DNA from 4 places in the Bacillus sp. JJ1566 genome. Region 4 is predicted to be linked to each of the others. Evidence: predicted binding sites of a transcription regulator. Region 4 holds the regulator's gene; each other region holds the start of a gene.

Region 1 (5,131 bases), on a different contig from region 4:
CGTTCCATCAACGATTGACACGCCTAATTTTGGAATGATGATCATATCAATGCTTTTCGGATCAAAGGCACAATGAAAGTATTCGACTGATAATCCATGCTGCTCAGCATGCTTTGCAACCTTTTTCATTAATGTTGATTTACCGCTGCCCGGTCTTCCTTTTATAATATAACGTTTTTCGTAATCCTCGGTAATATTATCGATAAAATTCACCGCACCCTTTGGTGTAGCAGCCCCAAAGAATCGCTTCCGTTTTGTTGGGTGTTCTTCTGCTTCAAAAGGTTTGCTAAAAATCGTATCAATTAAAGTTTGAAGGACCTCATCAGCCTTTTTAAAGCTCATCGAAGAGACATAAATATCCTCACGCTTTAAATGAACCTTCTTTGCTTCTGCAAAGGTTTTATAGGCATTTTCAAAGTTCTTCGAGATATCATCTGTTAGTTCGATGATTTCATTCTTATATTGCTCTAAGTATCCATCATTGCGATACTGACCAAGGTCGATTACTTTCTCGACAACTCCTGGGTATCTAGGCTCTATCACGTGTGGTGCCGTGCCGTCTACAAATCCTAATTTCCGTTCGGGAATAACGATTCCATCTATAGAGTGATTATCTGAAGAACAGTGTAAGTATTCGAGATCATAGCCCTTATCCATAAATACAAGCCCGATTTTTCTCATGAAGGTGGATTTTCCTGTTCCAGGTCCTCCTTTTAAAATATACAGAGTTTCCAAGCCCTCCAATGCCTCATCATACAACGAGTAAAAACCAACACTAGAATTTGTACCTGCATAATAATTTTTCACTTTTGCCATATAAACTGTATACCTCCTTGTAGACATTCGCCTATCTTAGACTATGGCGAAGGTGCCATCTTTGTGATTAAAAATGTAAAATTTCACACCCTAGCTACGAAGGAAGATACTATCTCAGTATATCAGCCGTTTGTTTCTGCATTTTCAAAAAAACCACTATCCGAAAATAGTGATTAAGAGGTCTTCTTATCATTCTTCTGAACATTAATATCAATTTGTGTGATTACGCCATTTCCGCATTTAAAACATCTTTCTCTGTTATTTAGTAGAAGCGTATGACATCTTGAACAATAATATCTGATCATCTACACACATCCTTTTTTAATATATATATGTTTCCGCTTGCAAAGCCGTTATTAGTTTTGTCACAAATTATTCAAATGTTCCCCCACCCAAATGTGATAAAAATCACTGTTTTACTAGGTTTTCACTATTAATATAGTGATTAGATTAGGAATGAACAATTTGTGAATTGCTCAAAATCATCTAGATTTTAACAAATTGTTTTGTATGATGAAAATGTAAAAACCTTTGATAAACGCTTAAAGGGGGTCGTGAGGAATGGCAAAGACACAGCTTACAAAGACAAACCAAAAAACAAAAATTGAAGATGAAAGAACTTCCTTAAAAGGAACATTGACATCTGTACTTTTACTTGGACTTTTCTTAATTTTATCTTGGCTTGGTGTCTATTTCTTGTTCTTAGATAGATTGTAAACATTTTGTTCTACTAAGAAATCGAGGCAAGTCTTTCAATGGAATGGCTTGTATTATTTTATGAAAAAACAGACAGAAAAAGAATGTGAAAATTTGAAAGGGGAAAAAGCCATGCATCTGCATAAATTTGAAAAAATATGGCTCACTTTTGGAATCGGAATCCTTATCGTATTCCTTATAGTCGTTGGTATTGGCGCTTTTGCGATGGGCCACCAGCCAGCAAGTAGTATTAAAACAATTGATCCTGAAAAGGTAACTGAAACAGCACCATTTAATAATCCTGGACTTGTTCATATTGAAGGTAATAAATACGAGCTTAACCTTGTTGCTGAAGCATTTGCTTACACACCTAACACCATCCAAATTCCTAAAGGTGCAGAAGTAACATTTAATGTTGTCACAAAAGACGTTGTTCACGGCTTTGCAATTGCTGGTACAAACGTCAATATGATGGTTGAACCAGGTTATATCAGCAGCTATACACAGACATTTTCAAAAACTGGTGAATTCTTAGTGTTATGTAATGAATATTGTGGAGCTGGACACCACTTAATGATGTCGAAAGTTGAGGTGACTGAATAATGGCGAGTTCAATCGTTAAAGTAGACAAAAAAGATGCAAAATTAGCAATGGCACACTTTTATGTAGCCTTCACTGCTTTACTTTTAGGAGGAACTGCAGGATTACTACAGACGCTTGTCCGTTCTGGAAAATTCACATTACCTGCTGGCATTGGCTATTATCAATTATTAACAGTTCACGGAGTTTTATTAGGACTTGTACTTACTACATTTTTTATCATCGGATTCTTGTTTGCTAGCTTAAGTAAAACAGCAGGTACCTTATCACCGAAGCTGCGTTCAACTGCTTGGATTGGTTTTTGGACTATGACAATTGGTACAGCTTCAACAGCAACTACTATTCTATTAGGTGAAGCATCTGTTCTTTATACATTCTATGCTCCCCTACAAGCACATCCTTTCTTTTATATTGGACTGGCGCTTGTTGTAGTTGGTAGCTGGATTGGTGGATTTGCAATGTTTACCCATTTTGGAAAATGGAAAAAAGCAAATCCTGGTGAGGTTACACCATTATTGAGTTTCATGGCAGTTATGACAATGATTTTATGGTTAGTTGCAACTCTTGGGGTCGCTGCATCCGTACTTATTCAATTTATTCCATGGTCATTTGGTTGGGTTGAAACAATCGATGTCCTTATTAGTAGAACCTTGTTCTGGTATTTTGGTCACCCACTTGTATACTTCTGGTTATTACCAGCATATATGGCATGGTACGTTGTGATTCCAAAGGTAATCGGAGGAAAAATTTTCTCAGATGCACTTGCAAGATTATCATTTATATTGTTCTTATTATTCTCAATTCCAGTTGGATTTCACCATCAGTTAACTGAACCTGGGATTGATCCGAATTGGAAATTCTTACAGGTTGTTCTAACATTCATGGTTATTATTCCGTCATTAATGACAGCATTCTCATTGTTTGCCTCATTCGAATTATATGGAAGATCAAAAGGTGCTACAGGATTATTTGGTTGGTTTAAAAAGCTTCCTTGGGGAGATGCTCGTTTCTTTGCACCATTCGTTGGGATGTTATTCTTTATCCCTGCAGGTGCAGGAGGAATAATCAATGCTAGTCACCAGATGAACCAAGTAATTCATAATACCATTTGGGTAACAGGACACTTTCACTTAACTGCTGCAACAACTGTTGTATTAACCTTCTTTGGTATCGCCTACTGGTTAATTCCGCATTTAACTGGTCGTGTGATGACAAAAGCAATGAACAAGCTTGCAATCATTCAGACAATCGTATGGACAATTGGTATGACTTTCATGTCAACCGCTATGCACTTGCAAGGATTACTAGGAGGACCAAGACGTTCTGCGTTCTCAACATATGGAGGTTCTGAGCAAGCTGCAGAATGGATTCCTTATCAAATTGCACAAGCAATTGGTGGTTCGATTCTATTTATCGGGATTATCTTAATCCTTGTCATCTTCATCAATCTTGCATTCTTCGCACCAAAAGGGGAAACAGAATTCCCTGTTGGCGAAGTAGCAGAAGAAGCAGAAAAAACACCAATGCTTCTTGAAAACTGGAAACTTTGGGTTGGTGTATTAGTTGTATTAATCTTAATCGCTTATACAATTCCTTTTGTGGATATGATTCAAAATGCACCACCAGGAGCAAAACCGTTTAAACATTTACTATGATGAACTAAAAGAGCTGCGCAACATTCGTTGCGCAGCTCTAATTTTATAGTTTATAAATTTCACTATATTTCTCTTCTAAGTATTGGATTAAATAATTTGCGTTTAATCCCTCACCTGTTACGTCCTTGATGATTTCTAGTGGTTTCTTAAGTTTTCCATACTTATGAATATGTTCAGTTAACCATTCTCTAATAGGAAGTAAGTTCCCCTCTTCAAGTAATTCATCAAAGTTAGGAAGATCCTTTACCATCCGATTCTTAAATTGAGCCGCATACATGTATCCTAGTGCATAGGAAGGGAAATAACCAAAGCTACCACCTGCCCAGTGGACATCCTGTAATACCCCTTTTGCATCATTTTCCGGACGGATTCCTAAATACTCTTCATATTTTGCATTCCAGATTTCTGGTAGGTCCTTCACTTCAATCTCATCATTAAACAGACCCTTTTCAATTTCATAACGCACCATGATATGCAATGGATATGTTAATTCATCTGCCTCAATTCGAATGAATGATGGCTTTGACTCATTAATTGCTCGGTAAAATTCATCTACAGATACATGTTCAAACTGACCACTTGCATATTCTTTTAATAACTCAAAGTTATTTTTCCAAAGTGGCAGACTGCGTCCGATCATATTTTCATAAAATAGGGACTGGGATTCATGGATTCCCATCGAAGTTCCCCCCGCAAGGTTTGTTCCAACTAGATTTGGAGAAATATTTTGCTCATACAGTGCATGTCCACCCTCATGAATGGTCCCAAAAACAGCTGTTCTGAAATCATTTTCCACATAATTTGTCGTTACACGAACATCCCCAGGATTTAATCCAGTTGCGAACGGATGAACGGTTTCATCAAGTCGGCCTGCATCAAAGTCATATCCCATCTTCTTAAGAATTTCTAAGCTAAAAGCTCGTTGCTTTTCCTTTGGAAATTCTTTAAATAAAAATGACGTTTCCGGCTTATTTGGTGATTCAGAAATTGCTTTAACAAGTGGGACGATTTTCTCTCTCAATTGAGCAAATACTTGATCGATTACTTCCACTGTTACTCCTGGTTCATACATATCAAGTAATGTATTGTATTTATTTCCTTCATAGCCCCAATAGCCTACAAATTTCTTCGTGAAATCAACGAGTTTTTCTAAATAGGGACGGAACATTTCAAAATCAGATTTTTCTTTCGCATCCTCCCAAACGGATTCCGCTTTTGATTGCAAGATGACATATTCACGGAATTCATCAGCTGGTATCTTTTTGTTTCGTTCAAAATCCTTTTTACATTCTTCTATGACTTTCTTCGTAATTTCACTAAGATGTTTGTGTGTCTCGGGAGCTGTTAGTTCTTTTAAATAGGTT
Region 2 (5,131 bases), on a different contig from region 4:
TTCTGCTCGTCACCTAATTTACGTGCATTTTCGATTAATTCGGCAGCTTCTGAACGTGATTTTTTGAGCAATTCACGTTGTTCTTCTGCTAATTTTTTCGCTTCTTGGTGGTTTTGCTCTGCAGAATCAATTTCATTTGCGATATGCTGTTCACGTTGTTTCATGATATTCATGAGTGGACCGCCTGCAAATTTCTTTAGCAACGCTAGTAAAATGATGAATACAACCAATTGGAAAATAATATCCCCAAGGTTAACAGGCAATTTACCAGCGGCTGCGCCTAAGACAAAAAGATCTAACACCTATATTCCCTCCTTTTTCGCGAGTTCCAGGTCGAATGGAAGTCCTTAATTTCATCATTAAGTGCGAAAAACGCACAATTCATTTAAAAATTTTTAGGGTAATACAAAGGAATGGCGAAGGTTCTCTTGGAATGATCTTCGCCATTTTGTTAATGTTGCTTTCACTTTTTAGGTTACGAAATAAGGAAATCCCTTAGATGCAACTTCAAGGAAAGCTTCGAGAAATCATCTTAAGCGTTAGCGCCGAATACCATGAACGCGATAACTACTGCGATGATAGGAATCGCCTCAACTAACGCAACCCCGATGAACATAGTAGTTTGAAGTTTACCTTGTGCTTCCGGTTGACGAGCAATCCCCTCAACTGTACGAGATACGATAAGACCGTTACCGATACCAGCACCTAGTGCCGCTAAACCAATTGCAATTGCTGCTGCTAATAAACCCATTGAAATAGTCCTCCTTTAATTGTATAAAAAAATTTTATAATAATTAATTTTGTTTGCCCAAAAAGTCTCATTTTGGACAAGGTTTATTTTTAATGGTCTGTACTCACTTTGTGAGAAATATAAACCATTGTTAACATTGTAAAGATGTAAGCCTGGATAGCACCAACAAAGATACTAAATCCTTGCCATGCAATCATCGGAATAAAGGCTCCGATTGTACCTAGAATTCCTCCAAGAATGCCACCTTCAAAACTACTCACTGCCATACCAGCAATTAATCCAAGTAGGATTTCACCCGCGTAGATGTTACCGAATAGACGCAGTCCGAGAGTTAATGTGTTTGCAAATTCTTCGATAATTTTTAATGGGAACATAAATGACATAGGTTTAAAGAAATCTTTACCGTATTCTCTAGCACCCTTCATCTTTATTCCATAGTAGTGCGATAAACCAACAACCATAACTGCTAGTGTTAACGTAATCGTTGGATCAGCAGTTGGTGACTTCCACCATAATTCATGTCCAAAAATGATCGCAAACGGCAACCCTAGAAAGTTTGATACAAGGATATACATTAGTAACGTAATCCCTAGCATTTGGAAGCGTCCGCCTGTTTGCCAGTCCATTGAACTTTTAATAATTCCTCGAACAAAGTCCATGACCCATTCCATAAAGTTTTGAGCACCGGTTGGCTTCATTGCAAGGGTACGTGTTCCAAGAACTGCAATAATGAATACAATCACACTTGCGATTGTGATCATTAGCATATTAGATCCATTAAACCAAAGTCCAAACAGTTTAAACGTAGGAGCTTCGTGACCCAACAGTATTCACCTCTCTTCCCATATTGTCTAGCACAAGCCTAAGCCACGTGCTTTAGTCTATTTTTGAAGTTTTTGAAAAAAGAAATCTATCATAATGACAAAGTAAGCTGTCATTAATCCAATAATCATACTGCCTAAGTGAAACTTTTCTGGATATTCCATCACGACCAATACAGCTAAACCAGCAACTGCCATTCTGGACATTGTTCCAAGTGAGCGGACGGTTCGTCCCTCTTCATAAGCTTTTGTAAATTGCTTGTTTTTTCGAGCCAATGTAAATAGAATCCACAAACTTCCTAGTGTACCTAGTATTAATCCTAGGAAGACCGATTTATATGCAGTGAATCCCCAGCCAAGTACATAGATTGCCAGTAAGTAGAATATGTATTTACGATATCTCGTAAACGCTATGGATAGATCCTGCATATCAAGTTAATCTCCTGAGAAAAAATGATTGACTAGCCGAAGTGTTGCATAGACTCCTGCTGCTAGTCCTAGTAGAAGGCCAAGAATTAAAAAAAGTGGTTCAGTATTTAGCATTTGATCAATCCATCTACCGAGGAAAATGCCTGCTAGAATTGATCCTACTAACTGAGATAGAATGCCAGACATAAGCGCATAGGCTCGTAACGGATGCTTGTCATTTTTAGGCATCAGCATACCTCACTTTAATGTGTCAAAAGTAGGTTTGTGACATGTCAGAAAATACTTAATTTTTCAAGTAATTCCTATATGAAAACCTTCTCATCCATACCCTTTGTAAGCATACAATAGGCACTTATCAATGTCAATTGTTTGTCGGGAAAAAGTTCACCTTCTCACAAGCGATTTCTACGGGTTCCACATCCGCTTACAAAACGCGTTTTAATCGTGATTTTCATTAGTCCTATTTAGGTAGTACTAATTTAAAAGTTCAATTTTTGTTCACAAAAAAGTCATAATTAGATTTAGGCAGCTTGCACCGCTGACATCACATTCACCACAGGATGTGGCGGTAATTAGTCGATGTTCCGCCATTCTCAGTGGCCGCCTATCATTGTATCCTCAAATGAGATTTCTGTTTCAAGTATATCCTCTTTGCCGGCTTTTCTAACAAATATGACCGCCTTGAAAGTACCACTTAGGTTCCTGTCTTTCCGATTTACTTCTTTCTCTACTAATCCTCTCGCGACATTTCGATCCCAATCCAAAAATGCTACAAACCTCAAACTATCCGGATTATAGAGAACAATTCCATATTCATCTGCTCCACCCGGTAAATATAATTCATACCGGAACACATCCTCCTTATCTCCTTTTCCAAATTGAAAGCCCATGATTCGTGGATAGTCAGGTTCTTCGATTACATACATATATGGAAGATGGTATCGATTTTTCCCTTCTTTTAAAAATAAATTCCCATAGTGTAGCCCAGCACCAATAGTACTTGGTGTGATATCCATTCCGATTGTGACCACATGTTTTTGCTTCGGTTTTACAGTAAAAGGAAGTGGCAAGTCCCATTGGATACCTTTTATGTTTTTTGGCACTTCAAAGGAATACTTCTTTTCTTCATTAGACTGATTATCCACCGTTATTTTTATCCTTTTTTCAGTACGGTTATCCTGATGAAATAGCATTCCAGCTGAAAATGAGCCCGGATAGATGAGTGTTTCCGAGTGGATGGCTTCATGAAGTTGGATTCTGCCTGCTCCTTGTTCATATGGCTTGTATAAGGTTCCATCCCCTTTTTCTAAAAGGAGTGCCGTATTCATAAGCGCGGCTTTAATTTGTTCGGGTGTCCAATCAGGGTGTGCCTGTTTTAAAATCGCACTTGCCCCAGCCACATGTGGTGCCGCCATACTTGTCCCTTGCATTTCCTCATAACCGTTTGGGATCGTACTATCAATCGCGACCCCTGGCGCTACCACATCAGGCTTAATTGCCCATGTGTGTGTAACAGGTCCACGTGAACTAAATGATGCAATCGTGTCTTTTATTTGCTGAAAAGAAGTTTTAACAATATTGTTTTGTGACTTAATTTGTTTTTTAAGCCACTTTCCGTCGGCTTTTGAAAGCGACGCAACCGGGATTGAAAGCTCCTGATCCAGTGCCCCAGAGAATCCTCCTTCCGTGTTGTTATAGATTAAAACTGCAATCGCTTCTGCCTCCAATGCTCGAATTGCTTTTTCTGTAAATGTGATTTGACCTCGTTCCATTAAGACAATTTTGTTTTTCGCCTTTGGGAATGTTTTTTCTGTCCCAATTCCCGCATCAATGATTTCATTTTTCCTTTGTAGATTCCATGGAATTGAGCCTTGCAGTGGTATAAGCTGTATTTTCCGTTCTGCAAACCCTACCGTTATATAAGGTAAGGTCATTGGTGGTGTCGATGCGCCAACAGATATCGCTTTTGATGACGTACCTGGGGAACCAACCGTCCAGACCTTTGGCCCCGAGTTTCCACTGGAAGTTACCGCAACAATCCCTTTTTCAGTCGCTTTATCTAATGCAAGACTTGTCGGCCAGTCTGGTCCATTGATGGTGTTGCCAAGCGAAAGATTAATAACATCGACTTTATCCTCGATTGCTTTGTCGATGGCCGCAATCACCTGTTCGGAAGTACCCATTCCCCCTGGGCCAAGTGCACGGTAGCCCACGATATCAGCCTCAGGCGCGACCCCTTTGATTTTTCCATTCGCCGCAATAATCCCCGCAACATGGGTTCCATGCGAGGTGTTACGCCCTTCCACTCCCCTTGTCTCCATTGGGTCGTCATCACCATCAACGAGATCATAGCCACCTTTATAATTTCGCCTAAGGTCCGGATGTGTGTAATCCACGCCTGTATCGATTACCCCAACCTTGACGCCCTTACCAGTTAAGCGATGATCCTTTTTATCAAAATGACTGCGAATCTCATCCCCACCAATAAATGGCACACTCTCACCAACAAAAGCTTGATAGGTAGCCACCGGGAAACTTTGTTGAATCCCAAATTCCGTTTTTAATTTTTGAATATCATGTCTTACCCCTGTTACTGAAAAACCCGGAAACACATGCTTGTAAATGTGGTTAATTTTGATGGAGGAATAGTTTGTCTTTGTTCTCTCTATTAATGATTGAATTTGATTTTTGTCTGCAATGATAATTTCATGCACGATTTCATTCATATCCACTTTAGGCAGTGGCGGCCTGTTCGGAAAACGGTGTGCATGGGCAGGATTGCTTGAAAATAGCAAGATCGTACACATACAAATCGCAAGTAAGATTCTCACAAAAAAACCACCTCTTTGAGATAGCATTTCTCAAAAGGTGGTCGAATATTAATATTTTGTCTAGATGCAGCGCCTAGAAAATTGAAAACTTCAACTGGCAAAGAGTGCCTCTTCGTCGAAGTCTTGACGCACAGGACGTGATGAACTTAGTCGGCCAGTTTTTCCGTATCTGGGCAAGGCGCCTCCGCATTTCTGATTATTTCGTTCCGAATAATCGGTCTCCCGCGTCACCAAGACCTGGAACAATATAGCCATGGTCGTTTAGCTTCTCATCAAGTGCCGCAATATAGATATCTACA
Region 3 (5,131 bases), on a different contig from region 4:
ATCCTGTCGCGGCTGTAAGGGAAATCGAGCGCGTCGCCGATCACCCACAAATGGTTCAAGTCATGCTACCGATAGCTGATTTTGCTTGGGGAGATCCGATGTATCATCCAATTTTTGAAGCAGCGAACAGACATGGTTTGAAGATTGCAATGCACCTCTCAGCGTCAATAACAGCTCAGGGTGGCGACTTTCTTCGATATTATGTGGCTTGGCGCTCTGTACATCCGCAATCTTATATGACCCAGACCATCTCCCTTATTACAAATGGAGTGTTTGATAAATTCCCAGAGCTTCAGGTGGCCTTAGTAGAGGGAGGCTTCGAATGGGTGCCATTTATGATGCACAGGATGGATTCTGCTTATAAAGCATTACGGGCTGAAACCCCTTGGGTTAAGAGAATGCCGAGCGAATACTTCCGCGATAATATGAGGTTCACCACACAGCCATGGGATGATTTAACCCCAAGGGAATTCATGAATATTATTGATATGATGGGGTCAGAAGATATGATTATGTTTGCCTCCGACTATCCTCATTGGGACTTCGATCCACCAGAAAGGACGATACCAGGTGGAGTATCTGAAACACTTAAGAATAAAATCTTATTTGAGAACGCTCGTAATTTTTATGGGCTATAGGATGAGAAGGAAGGGTGAAGATGATGAAATACCAGGTATGTAGTATAGGTGAGCTTGAGAAGAACGGAAAGTATCCTTTTACTTTAAATGGCAAAGGAATTGTCCTTGTCCGATCAGAGGATGGAGGAGTATATGCTCTACGTGATGTTTGCCCTCATAAAGGTCCGTGTCTTTCCGATGGGATGATAGACAAAGGATGCTCATCAAATGAAGTAGGAGAATATATTTTTGAAAAGGAAAAAGAAGTCTTACGATGCCCTTGGCATAGTTGGGAGTTTGATATTAAGACAGGCAAATCCCTTTTCGCACCGGATAAAATTAAAGTAAAAACATACGAAGTATTAGTTGAAGATGGTTTGGTTTTTATTAATGCATAAATAGGGCAGGGAAGTTATTTACTGCCCCTTGTAATCTGTAAAGAAAGAAGGATAAAATATGGAGTTTAAAGTATCAACTCTCAATGAATTTTCGAACAATGTCCTAATGACTGCGGGGGTACCCTCCCTAGAGGCTGATATAATTACAAGAACAATGATAGAAGCGGATTCAAGGGGGATACACAGTCATGGTCTAATGAGGCTACCTATATATATTGAACGGATGCAGAAAGGTTTCATCAGAAAAGAGTCCAAAATCACTGTGGAAAAAGAAAACAAAGGGACTGCGGTCATTGACGGACATTTTTCAGCTGGCCAAGTAGTTGCAACAAAAGCTATGGATATGACTATCGAAAAAGCAAACGAATACGGGATTGCTGCCGTTTCAGTTAAAAATTCGAACCATTTTGGAATTGCCGCTCACTATGCATTGAAGGCTGCCCAAAAGGATATGATTGCTATTGTCATGAGCAATACCGCCCCTTTAATGCCTCCTACTGGGGGTGCTGAAAAGGTATTGGGGAACAATCCACTAGCCATTGCGGCGCCATCAAGTGGGAATAATCCTCTCCTTTTAGACATGGCCTTATCGAATGTGGCACTTGGAAAAGTTTTGTTTGCTAAAAATAATGGCGTCCAAATCCCTGAAGGGTGGGGTACTGATAAAAACGGTATTCCAACAACTGACCCAGCGTCTGTTTTAGATGGAGGGTTTATCCTGCCAGTAGGAGGACCGAAAGGATTTGGGTTGGCCCTAATGGTAGAATTGTTAACTGGAGTATTGTCAGGTGGCGATTTCTCAAAGATGATCCCAAGTATGTACGATACTACTAAAAAACAAAGCATATCGCATTTAATGATTGCAATAAATATCTCATCATTCATGGATGTGAACACATTTAAAGACTTAAGTGAAACACTAGGATTATATGTGAAAAATGCTCTAAAGGCCCCAGGAGTTTCCCAACTGTATCTTCCTGGAGAAATTGAGTTTGGTGTCGAGGAAAAGCGGTTAAAATCAGGAATACCTATATCAGATGGGGTACTTGAGGACTTGGAAAAACTGGCTAATTCAATGAATATAGCACCTTTAACTGAGGGGAATATAATAATATAATACATTTATAATAATATAATACATTTATAATAATATAATACATTTATATTGAGAATGGACGACATTGAAACTATCAAATTAAAATATTCGCAGAATTTTTGAGTCACTTTTGTGGCTCTTTTTTGGTTTAAGGGGGAAGGATGTGAATTGGAAGGTCGCTATTTTCCTGTTATTAGGAGAGTGGAGATGCTCCAGTTGCACAAGGAGTACATTGCTTTCCGGAAATTAGGGAAGTTAGGGTACTCCAGCTGCAATGAAAGTACACCACTTTCCTGAAATTAGGAGATTGATGATACTCCAGTAACTTTGGAGGATGATCAATCTCCTGTTTTTAGGAACTTGGAGGCTCTTCGCTCACTAGGGGCTGCCATCTTCTTAATAAAGAAGAGCAAGTTCGGTTTCCCTGTCCCATTATTTTTGACCAATTATTGATGAAATTGTGGCTAAAATGGTAACTCTGTTAATTTGTGAAGTATTTCACATGACAATAAACCGAACTCGTTATATGATGATGGTGTAAGGAAGTTTGTTCAGTAGTGAGCAAATGAAACTTAATCAAAAACATATGTAAAAACCTTGTAATGGAGGTCATTGATAATGAAAGCATGGACTGGTTTTAAAGAGGGAAAATGGCAAAAAGAAATCGATGTACGAGACTTTATAGTAGAAAACTTTACACCATATAGTGGGGACGATGCATTTTTAGAAGGACCAACTAAAAGCACGAATGTTCTTTGGGAACAGGTCATGGAATTAACGAAACAAGAACGTGAAAATGGTGGAGTGCTTGATATGGATACAAAAATTGTATCTACCATTACTTCCCATGGACCTGGTTACCTTGATCAGGAAAAGGAAAAAGTGGTTGGTTTCCAAACAGATAAACCATTTAAACGTTCTCTTCAGCCGTTTGGTGGTATTAGAATGGCGGTCGATTCTGCAAAATCTTACGGCTTTGAAATCGATGAGGAGATTGTAAAGATATTTACCGAGTATCGAAAAACGCATAACCAAGGTGTGTTCGATGCCTATACACCAGAAATGAAACTTGCTAGAAAAGCAGGAATCATTACTGGATTGCCTGATGCATATGGACGTGGAAGAATCATTGGCGATTACCGTAGGCTGGCCCTTTATGGCGTAGATCGTCTAATCGAAGATAAGAAGAAAGACCTTCTTGAAACTGGAAATGGCGCGATGTCTGATGACATCATTCGTGACAGGGAAGAGCTTTCCGAGCAAATTCGCGCCCTCCAGGAATTGAAGGAGCTTGCAGTTTCCTATGGCTATGATATTTCAGAGCCAGCTACAAATGCGAAGGAAGCATTTCAATGGCTATATTTTGCCTATTTAGCTGCGATAAAAGAACAAAATGGAGCTGCAATGAGCCTAGGACGTGTGTCTACATTCCTAGATATCTATATTGAAAGAGATCTAGCAAACGAAGTTTTAACCGAGCAGGAAGCGCAGGAAATTGTTGACCATTTTGTAATGAAACTGCGACTCGTGAAGTTTGCGAGAACACCGGATTACAATGAACTATTTAGTGGAGACCCAACTTGGGTGACGGAATCACTAGCCGGTGTAGCACTTGATGGCCGTCCATTAGTTACAAAAAACTCTTTCCGTTTCTTGCATACACTAGACAATCTTGGACCAGCACCAGAGCCAAACTTAACTGTTCTTTGGTCTGTGAAACTACCTGAAAACTATAAAAAATATTGTGCGAAAATGTCTATCAAAACAAGCTCAATTCAATATGAAAATGATGATATTATGCGAGAAACGTATGGTGACGATTATGGTATCGCGTGCTGCGTATCCGCAATGGCAATCGGAAAACAAATGCAGTTTTTCGGAGCAAGAGCGAACCTTGCAAAAGCTTTAATCTACGCAATCAATGGCGGAATCGATGAAAAACTGAAAATTCAAGTGGGTCCAAGCTACGCACCGATTACTTCTGAGTATTTGGACTATGAGGAAGTCCTTCAAAAGTATGATGTGATGCTTGAATGGCTTGCTGGCCTTTATGTGAACACATTAAACATCATTCACTATATGCATGATAAATACAGCTACGAACGTTTGGAAATGGCGCTTCATGATCGTGAAGTTCTACGCACTATGGCATGTGGAATCGCGGGTCTATCCGTTGTTGCAGATTCACTAAGTGCCATCAAGCATGCAAAAGTAAAAACAATTCGTGATGAGAATGGCATTGTTGTAGATTACGAGATTGAAGGGGATTTCCCGAAATACGGTAATAATGATGATCAAGTCGATGAAATCGCGGTTGAGCTAGTGAAACGTTTTATGAATAAAATCAAAAAACATAAAACATATCGCAACTCTGTTCACACTCAATCCATTTTAACAATAACATCTAATGTCGTGTACGGGAAAAAGACAGGGAACACACCTGATGGTCGTAAAGCTGGGGAGCCATTCGCACCTGGTGCAAACCCACTCCATGGCCGCGATACAAAGGGTACACTCGCATCCTTAAGTTCTGTTGCGAAGCTTCCATATGAGTACGCGTTAGATGGTATCTCTAATACATTCTCAATTGTACCGAAGGCTTTAGGCAGAGAGGAAGAAGCAAGAATCAGTAACCTTGCAGGCTTACTTGATGGATATGCAATGAAAAAAGGACACCATCTAAATGTAAACGTCTTTGATCGCGAAACATTAATGGACGCAATGGAACATCCAGAGCTTTACCCGCAATTAACGATTCGTGTTTCAGGATATGCCGTGAATTTTATCAAACTCACAAGAGAACAACAAATTGATGTTATAAATAGAACATTCCATGAAAGTATGTAACTAAAGGGAGGACGGGAAGCATGAACGGACGCATTCATTCCATAGAAACATGTGGAACAGTTGATGGACCAGGACTACGTTATGTCATTTTCACTCAGGGGTGTTTGCTCCGTTGCCAGTTCTGCCATAACCCTGATACTTGGAAATTAAATATGGGGAAGGAAATGAGTGTT
Region 4 (5,131 bases):
TTAAGGTTATCGGGGAAACGAGGGATGATGCTGCTGGCGAAGCATACGACAAGGTGGCTAGAACTCTTAGCCTTCCGTACCCAGGTGGACCACATATTGATCGACTAGCCCATGAAGGAACAGCGACGCTTGATTTACCAAGAGCATGGCTAGAAGAGGATTCATACGATTTTAGTTTTAGTGGATTGAAATCAGCTGTCATTAATACTCTTCACAATGCAGAGCAGCGTGGGGAAACGATTGAACCAAAGAATCTGGCAGCAAGCTTTCAGGAAAGTGTTATTGATGTGTTAGTAACTAAGACAGTAAAAGCAGCGAAAGAATATCAAGTAAAGCAAGTTCTATTAGCTGGCGGAGTTGCGGCAAATAAAGGATTGCGAGCAGCTTTAGAACATGCATTTGCAGAGATGCCAGAAATAAAGCTCATTATTCCGCCCCTTTCGCTTTGTACAGACAATGCTGCAATGATTGCGGCAGTTGGAAGTGTCTTATATGAAAAAGGGAAACGGTCATCCTATGCATTAAACGCAAATCCTGGTTTAGATATCGAAAAGTAGTCAAAAAGTCCTCATTCTATAAGAGGGCTTTTTTGTTGATAAATAATCCACAAGTTCACAGGATTTGTGGAAAACCTATAAAAAGTACTGAAATAACTAATGTGCATTTGTGGACATTTTCTGTGGATAACACTGTTGATAAATGTGGATAGTGTGGATAAATCAGTGCATAACTCGAAAAAATGTGGAAAATGGTGCAAAAATATCCCCATCCAAATCGATTTTCAGATGGGGATAACTTATTTAAGTGGATAGGAGAAAAGGTTTATCCACTTATTTCATGGAGGGATTCCCATTCCTCCATTAGGGCTTCAAGCTTAGTTGAAATTTTTTCATTTTCTTCATTAATTCGTTGTACTTCTTCATGGTTTTGGTAGACTTCTGGGTCGCAAAGAAGCTGTTCATTTTCTTCGGTCTTTTCCTCAAGAGAGGATATCTCGAGTTCGATTTCCTCAATTCTGCGTTTTCGTTGACGCTCTTGTTTCTTTAATTCCTTTTCTTGTTCATAAGAGTTTTTTTCTTGAATTACTTCTCGTTTATCAGCTTTTTTCTCTTGTGCTTCAAGTCGAGCCAATTCTTCCATTTCGAATTTTTTTTCAAGATAATAGTCATAATCACCAAGGTATTCTGTCAGTCCATCTAGAGATAGCTCAAATACTTTCGTTGCGATTCGGTTAATAAAGTACCGGTCATGGGATACAAAAAGAATGGTCCCAGGATAATCAATTAGCGCGTTTTCAAGTACTTCCTTACTATCAAGGTCTAGATGGTTCGTAGGTTCGTCAAGAATGAGGAAGTTCGATTTCTCCATCATCAGCTTAGCAAGGGCAAGTCTCGCTTTTTCGCCACCACTTAAGGTTGAAACGATTTTTAACACATCATCCCCGGAAAAAAGGAAATTCCCAAGAACAGTGCGGATTTCTTTTTCAGGTTTAAGTGGATATTCATCCCATAATTCATTTAACACACGATTGTTTGAGTTTAGGTCAGCTTGTTGTTGGTCATAGTAACCAACCGTTACATGCGACCCAAAACGAATTGTTCCATTGACATGCTCTAGTTTATCGATAATTGCTTTTAATAGGGTCGATTTTCCGATCCCGTTTGGCCCCACTAACGCAATGCTGTCTTCGCGATAAATATTGAAATTGATATTAGTGATAATCGGTTTATCCTTTTCATAGGAAACTGAGATGTCTTTAGCACTTAAGACGTCATTTCCACTTTGTCTTTCGATTTCAAATCGGAAGGAAGCTGATTTTTCGTCACCAGCTGGTCTGCCCATCAGCTCCATTCGATCAAGCTGTTTTCGTCTACTTTGGGCGCGCTTTGTTGTGGAAGCTCTGACTAGATTTTTCGCGATGAAGTCTTTTAATCTTTCGACTTCTTCCTGCTGTTTTTCGTATTTTTTTAGATCAAGCTCATAGTTTTCAGCCTTTAATTTTAAATAGTTGCTGTAGTTTCCGACATATTTGGTGCTTGTGTGTCTCGAAATCTCATAGACCTGGTTGACGACTTTGTCTAGGAAGTACCGGTCATGAGAAACAATTAAGAGTGCACCTGGATAGCCTTGTAGATATTGTTCAAGCCAGGTAAGAGTGCTAATATCGAGGTGGTTGGTTGGCTCGTCCAGAATCAATAAATCAGGTTTTGTTAGTAATAGTTTACAAAGGGCTAAGCGCGTCTTTTGACCACCACTTAAGCTAGATATTTTGGTTTCATAGTCTTTGTCTGTAAAATGAAAGCCATGTAGAATCGATCGAATATCGGCTTCATATTGATAGCCACCCTTTTCTTTAAAATCGACCTGGAGCTGATCATATTCTTCGAGTAGCCTTTGATAATCAGTTGGGTTTTCAAAAACAGATGGGTCTCCCATTTTTACTTCAAGTTTTCTTAAGTCTTTTTCTAGTTTTTGTAAAGATGCGAAGACGGTAAGCATTTCTTGCCAAATGGTAAGATTTGATTCAAGTCCAGTGTCCTGTGCAAGGTAATCAATAGTGACGCTTTTTGGCTTAATAATTTCACCGCCATCATGGGACATGTGACCAGCAATTATTTTTAATAAGGTTGATTTTCCGGCACCATTTCGGCCAACAATAGCAATTCGGTCGCGAGTTTGTACTTCTAATTTTATATTGGATAAAATAAGATCAGCAGCAAAATACTTTTTGAGCTGATTTACTTGTAGTAAAATCATACTATTTCACCTCTTGTTTCTAACAACAGTGTATCTTATATTATCTTAATAGAGCAACTGCAATGATAATGTTCACAGATGTTCCAAAGACAGATGTGGTAAAATAGTGTATAGTTTATGGGAGGGTACATATATGACATCATTTACCCATTTTAATGAGCAAGGTCGGGCAAAAATGGTCGACATTACAGAGAAATCTGATACTGTTCGTACAGCAATTGCAAAATCGAGTATTACTGTAAATAAATTGATTTATGAGCAAATAATAAAGAATGAGATTAGCAAGGGGGATGTTCTAGCTGTTTCCCAGGTTGCCGGTATTATGGCAGCTAAAAAAACATCAGAGCTAATCCCGATGTGCCATCCATTGGCATTAAAAGGCGTCGATATCCGTTTTAGTTGGACGACCCAAGGTGAATATATTTTACATATCACTGTAACAGTTAAAACAAAGGGAAGCACCGGTGTTGAGATGGAAGCCCTTACGGCTGCATCGGTTTGTGCGTTAACTGTGTATGATATGTGTAAAGCGGTTGATAAAGGCATGGTGATTGGGCCAACCTATTTAACTGAAAAAACAGGTGGAAAGAACGGAGATTTTAAAAGGCCAGTAGCGGGGGAATAAACATGAATCTGGAACAATCAAAAATACCACAAGCAACTGCCAAAAGGCTGCCACTTTATTATCGGTTTTTGAAAAACTTGCATGCCTCGGGGAAGCAGAGGGTATCATCTGCAGAGCTGAGTGATGCGGTAAAGGTTGATTCAGCCACGATTAGGCGCGATTTTTCCTATTTTGGTGCATTGGGAAAAAAAGGGTATGGCTATAATGTCAATTATTTATTATCCTTTTTTAGTAAGACACTTGATCAGGATGAGTTAACAAAGGTTACGTTAATCGGTGTTGGTAACTTAGGTACTGCATTTTTACATTATAATTTTTCAAAAAATAATAATACAAAAATTGAGCTTGCGTTTGATGTGGATTATAATAAAGTAGGTAGTAGTATTGGCGGAGTAAAGGTGTGTCATTTAGATGATCTTGAAAAAGAATTGCCTGATGATGTCACGGTTGCTATTTTAACAGTGCCGGTTGGCGCAGCACAGTCAATTACTGACCGCCTGGTGAATAAAGGGATCAAAGGTATCCTTAATTTCACTCCAGCAAGAATCAATGTGCCCGAACATATACGGGTTCACCATATTGATCTAGCTGTTGAGCTACAAGCACTTGTTTACTTTTTAAAGCATTATTCGAATGAAGAATAGAAATAGATTTTATAATTGTTGGGAGGTGGCTCATGATGGGAAATCTTGGATTTGGTAGTATTCTATTGATTGTATTTGCAGCATTGTTAATCTTCGGACCTAAGAAGTTACCTCAATTAGGAAAAGCTGCAGGAAATACATTGCGTGAATTTAAAAACGCAACAAAAGGCTTAGCAGATGATGACGATGATGATGTTAAGAAGAATGAAACTCCTGATGTGAAGTAATGATAGGATGAGTCAGATGAACGAAAGAGAAATGTCCGTCTATGATCATATTGGTGAGCTGCGAAAACGACTGATTTATGTAGTCGTTTTCTTCTTCATTGTTGCACTGGGGAGTTTTTTTCTCGCTGAGCCGGTAATTGTTTACTTGCAAAATGCTGAGGAAGCCAAAGAGCTGACAATGAATGCTTTCCGTATGACAGATCCAATTAAAATTTATATGAATTTTGCCTTTATTATTGCGTTTGTTATCTCTTCTCCTTTTTTACTGTATCAGCTTTGGGCCTTTATTAGTCCAGGCTTGTATGAGAAGGAAAGAAAGGTAACGTTGAGTTATATTCCGATTTCGGTAGGATTATTTTTAGTAGGGGTTTCATTTTCCTATTTTATTTTATTCCCATTTGTTGTGAACTTTATGACGCGGTTAGCGGGTCGTCTTGAAATAAATCAGGTAATCGGGATTAATGAGTATTTTCAATTCCTGTTACAGCTAACCTTACCGTTTGGCTTTTTGTTTCAGCTACCGGTTGTTGTAATGTTCTTAACTAGGCTTGGAATTGTCACTCCGATGTTCTTATCGAAAATAAGGAAATATGCGTATTTTGTCCTTCTAGTAATTGGAGGTTTAATCACACCTCCTGAGCTAGTCTCTCATTTAATGGTCACCGTTCCGTTATTCGGTTTATATGAGATCAGTATTCTCGTATCAAGAAGTGCCTACAGGAAGGTGCTTAAAGCGGAAATGATGGCAGCTAATAGTATGGAATAATCGCTGAAGCTAGACATAAAAAATAACCTCTGTCCAGAGGTTATTTTTTTACGTTTGTCACTTTTTTGATTTTGAAGTGCAGGGAGAACATTCGGATTGCCACAGCAAAGTC

The links. Region 4 encodes Rex, which represses fermentation and respiration genes when NADH is low (regulators of the CRP and FNR family bind a similar motif). Its sites were predicted from a motif close to TTGTGAAATATTTCACAA; they were not measured.
Region 1: the regulator Rex is predicted to act here: its motif matches at 1,282-1,299, upstream of V7112_RS11160 (cytochrome c oxidase subunit 2A).
Region 2: the regulator Rex is predicted to act here: its motif matches at 2,306-2,323, upstream of V7112_RS00050 (AtpZ/AtpI family protein).
Region 3: the regulator Rex is predicted to act here: its motif matches at 2,598-2,615, upstream of pflB (formate C-acetyltransferase).

The regions. Positions count from the first base shown of each region.
Region 1 is NZ_JBALOP010000025.1:104,022-109,152, reverse strand. It holds gene V7112_RS11165 (PRK06851 family protein) at 1-816, opposite strand, end outside; gene V7112_RS11160 (cytochrome c oxidase subunit 2A) at 1,378-1,533, shown strand; gene V7112_RS11155 (cytochrome c oxidase subunit II) at 1,645-2,115, shown strand; gene V7112_RS11150 (b(o/a)3-type cytochrome-c oxidase subunit 1) at 2,115-3,767, shown strand; gene V7112_RS11145 (carboxypeptidase M32) at 3,811-5,131, opposite strand, start outside.
Region 2 is NZ_JBALOP010000001.1:5,427-10,557, forward strand. It holds gene atpF (F0F1 ATP synthase subunit B) at 1-302, opposite strand, end outside; gene atpE (F0F1 ATP synthase subunit C) at 533-751, opposite strand; gene atpB (F0F1 ATP synthase subunit A) at 841-1,575, opposite strand; gene V7112_RS00045 (ATP synthase subunit I) at 1,633-2,001, opposite strand; gene V7112_RS00050 (AtpZ/AtpI family protein) at 2,008-2,229, opposite strand; gene V7112_RS00055 (S8 family serine peptidase) at 2,595-4,832, opposite strand; gene upp (uracil phosphoribosyltransferase) at 5,029-5,131, opposite strand, start outside.
Region 3 is NZ_JBALOP010000039.1:72,091-77,221, forward strand. It holds gene V7112_RS15315 (amidohydrolase family protein) at 1-638, shown strand, start outside; gene V7112_RS15320 (Rieske (2Fe-2S) protein) at 659-1,015, shown strand; gene V7112_RS15325 (Ldh family oxidoreductase) at 1,074-2,132, shown strand; gene pflB (formate C-acetyltransferase) at 2,730-4,958, shown strand; gene pflA (pyruvate formate-lyase-activating protein) at 4,979-5,131, shown strand, end outside.
Region 4 is NZ_JBALOP010000073.1:39,834-44,964, reverse strand. It holds gene tsaD (tRNA (adenosine(37)-N6)-threonylcarbamoyltransferase complex transferase subunit TsaD) at 1-557, shown strand, start outside; gene V7112_RS22800 (ABC transporter ATP-binding protein) at 823-2,757, opposite strand; gene moaC (cyclic pyranopterin monophosphate synthase MoaC) at 2,891-3,382, shown strand; gene V7112_RS22790 (redox-sensing transcriptional repressor Rex) at 3,385-4,026, shown strand; gene V7112_RS22785 (twin-arginine translocase TatA/TatE family subunit) at 4,062-4,253, shown strand; gene tatC (twin-arginine translocase subunit TatC) at 4,270-5,019, shown strand; gene V7112_RS22775 (YdiK family protein) at 5,060-5,131, opposite strand, start outside.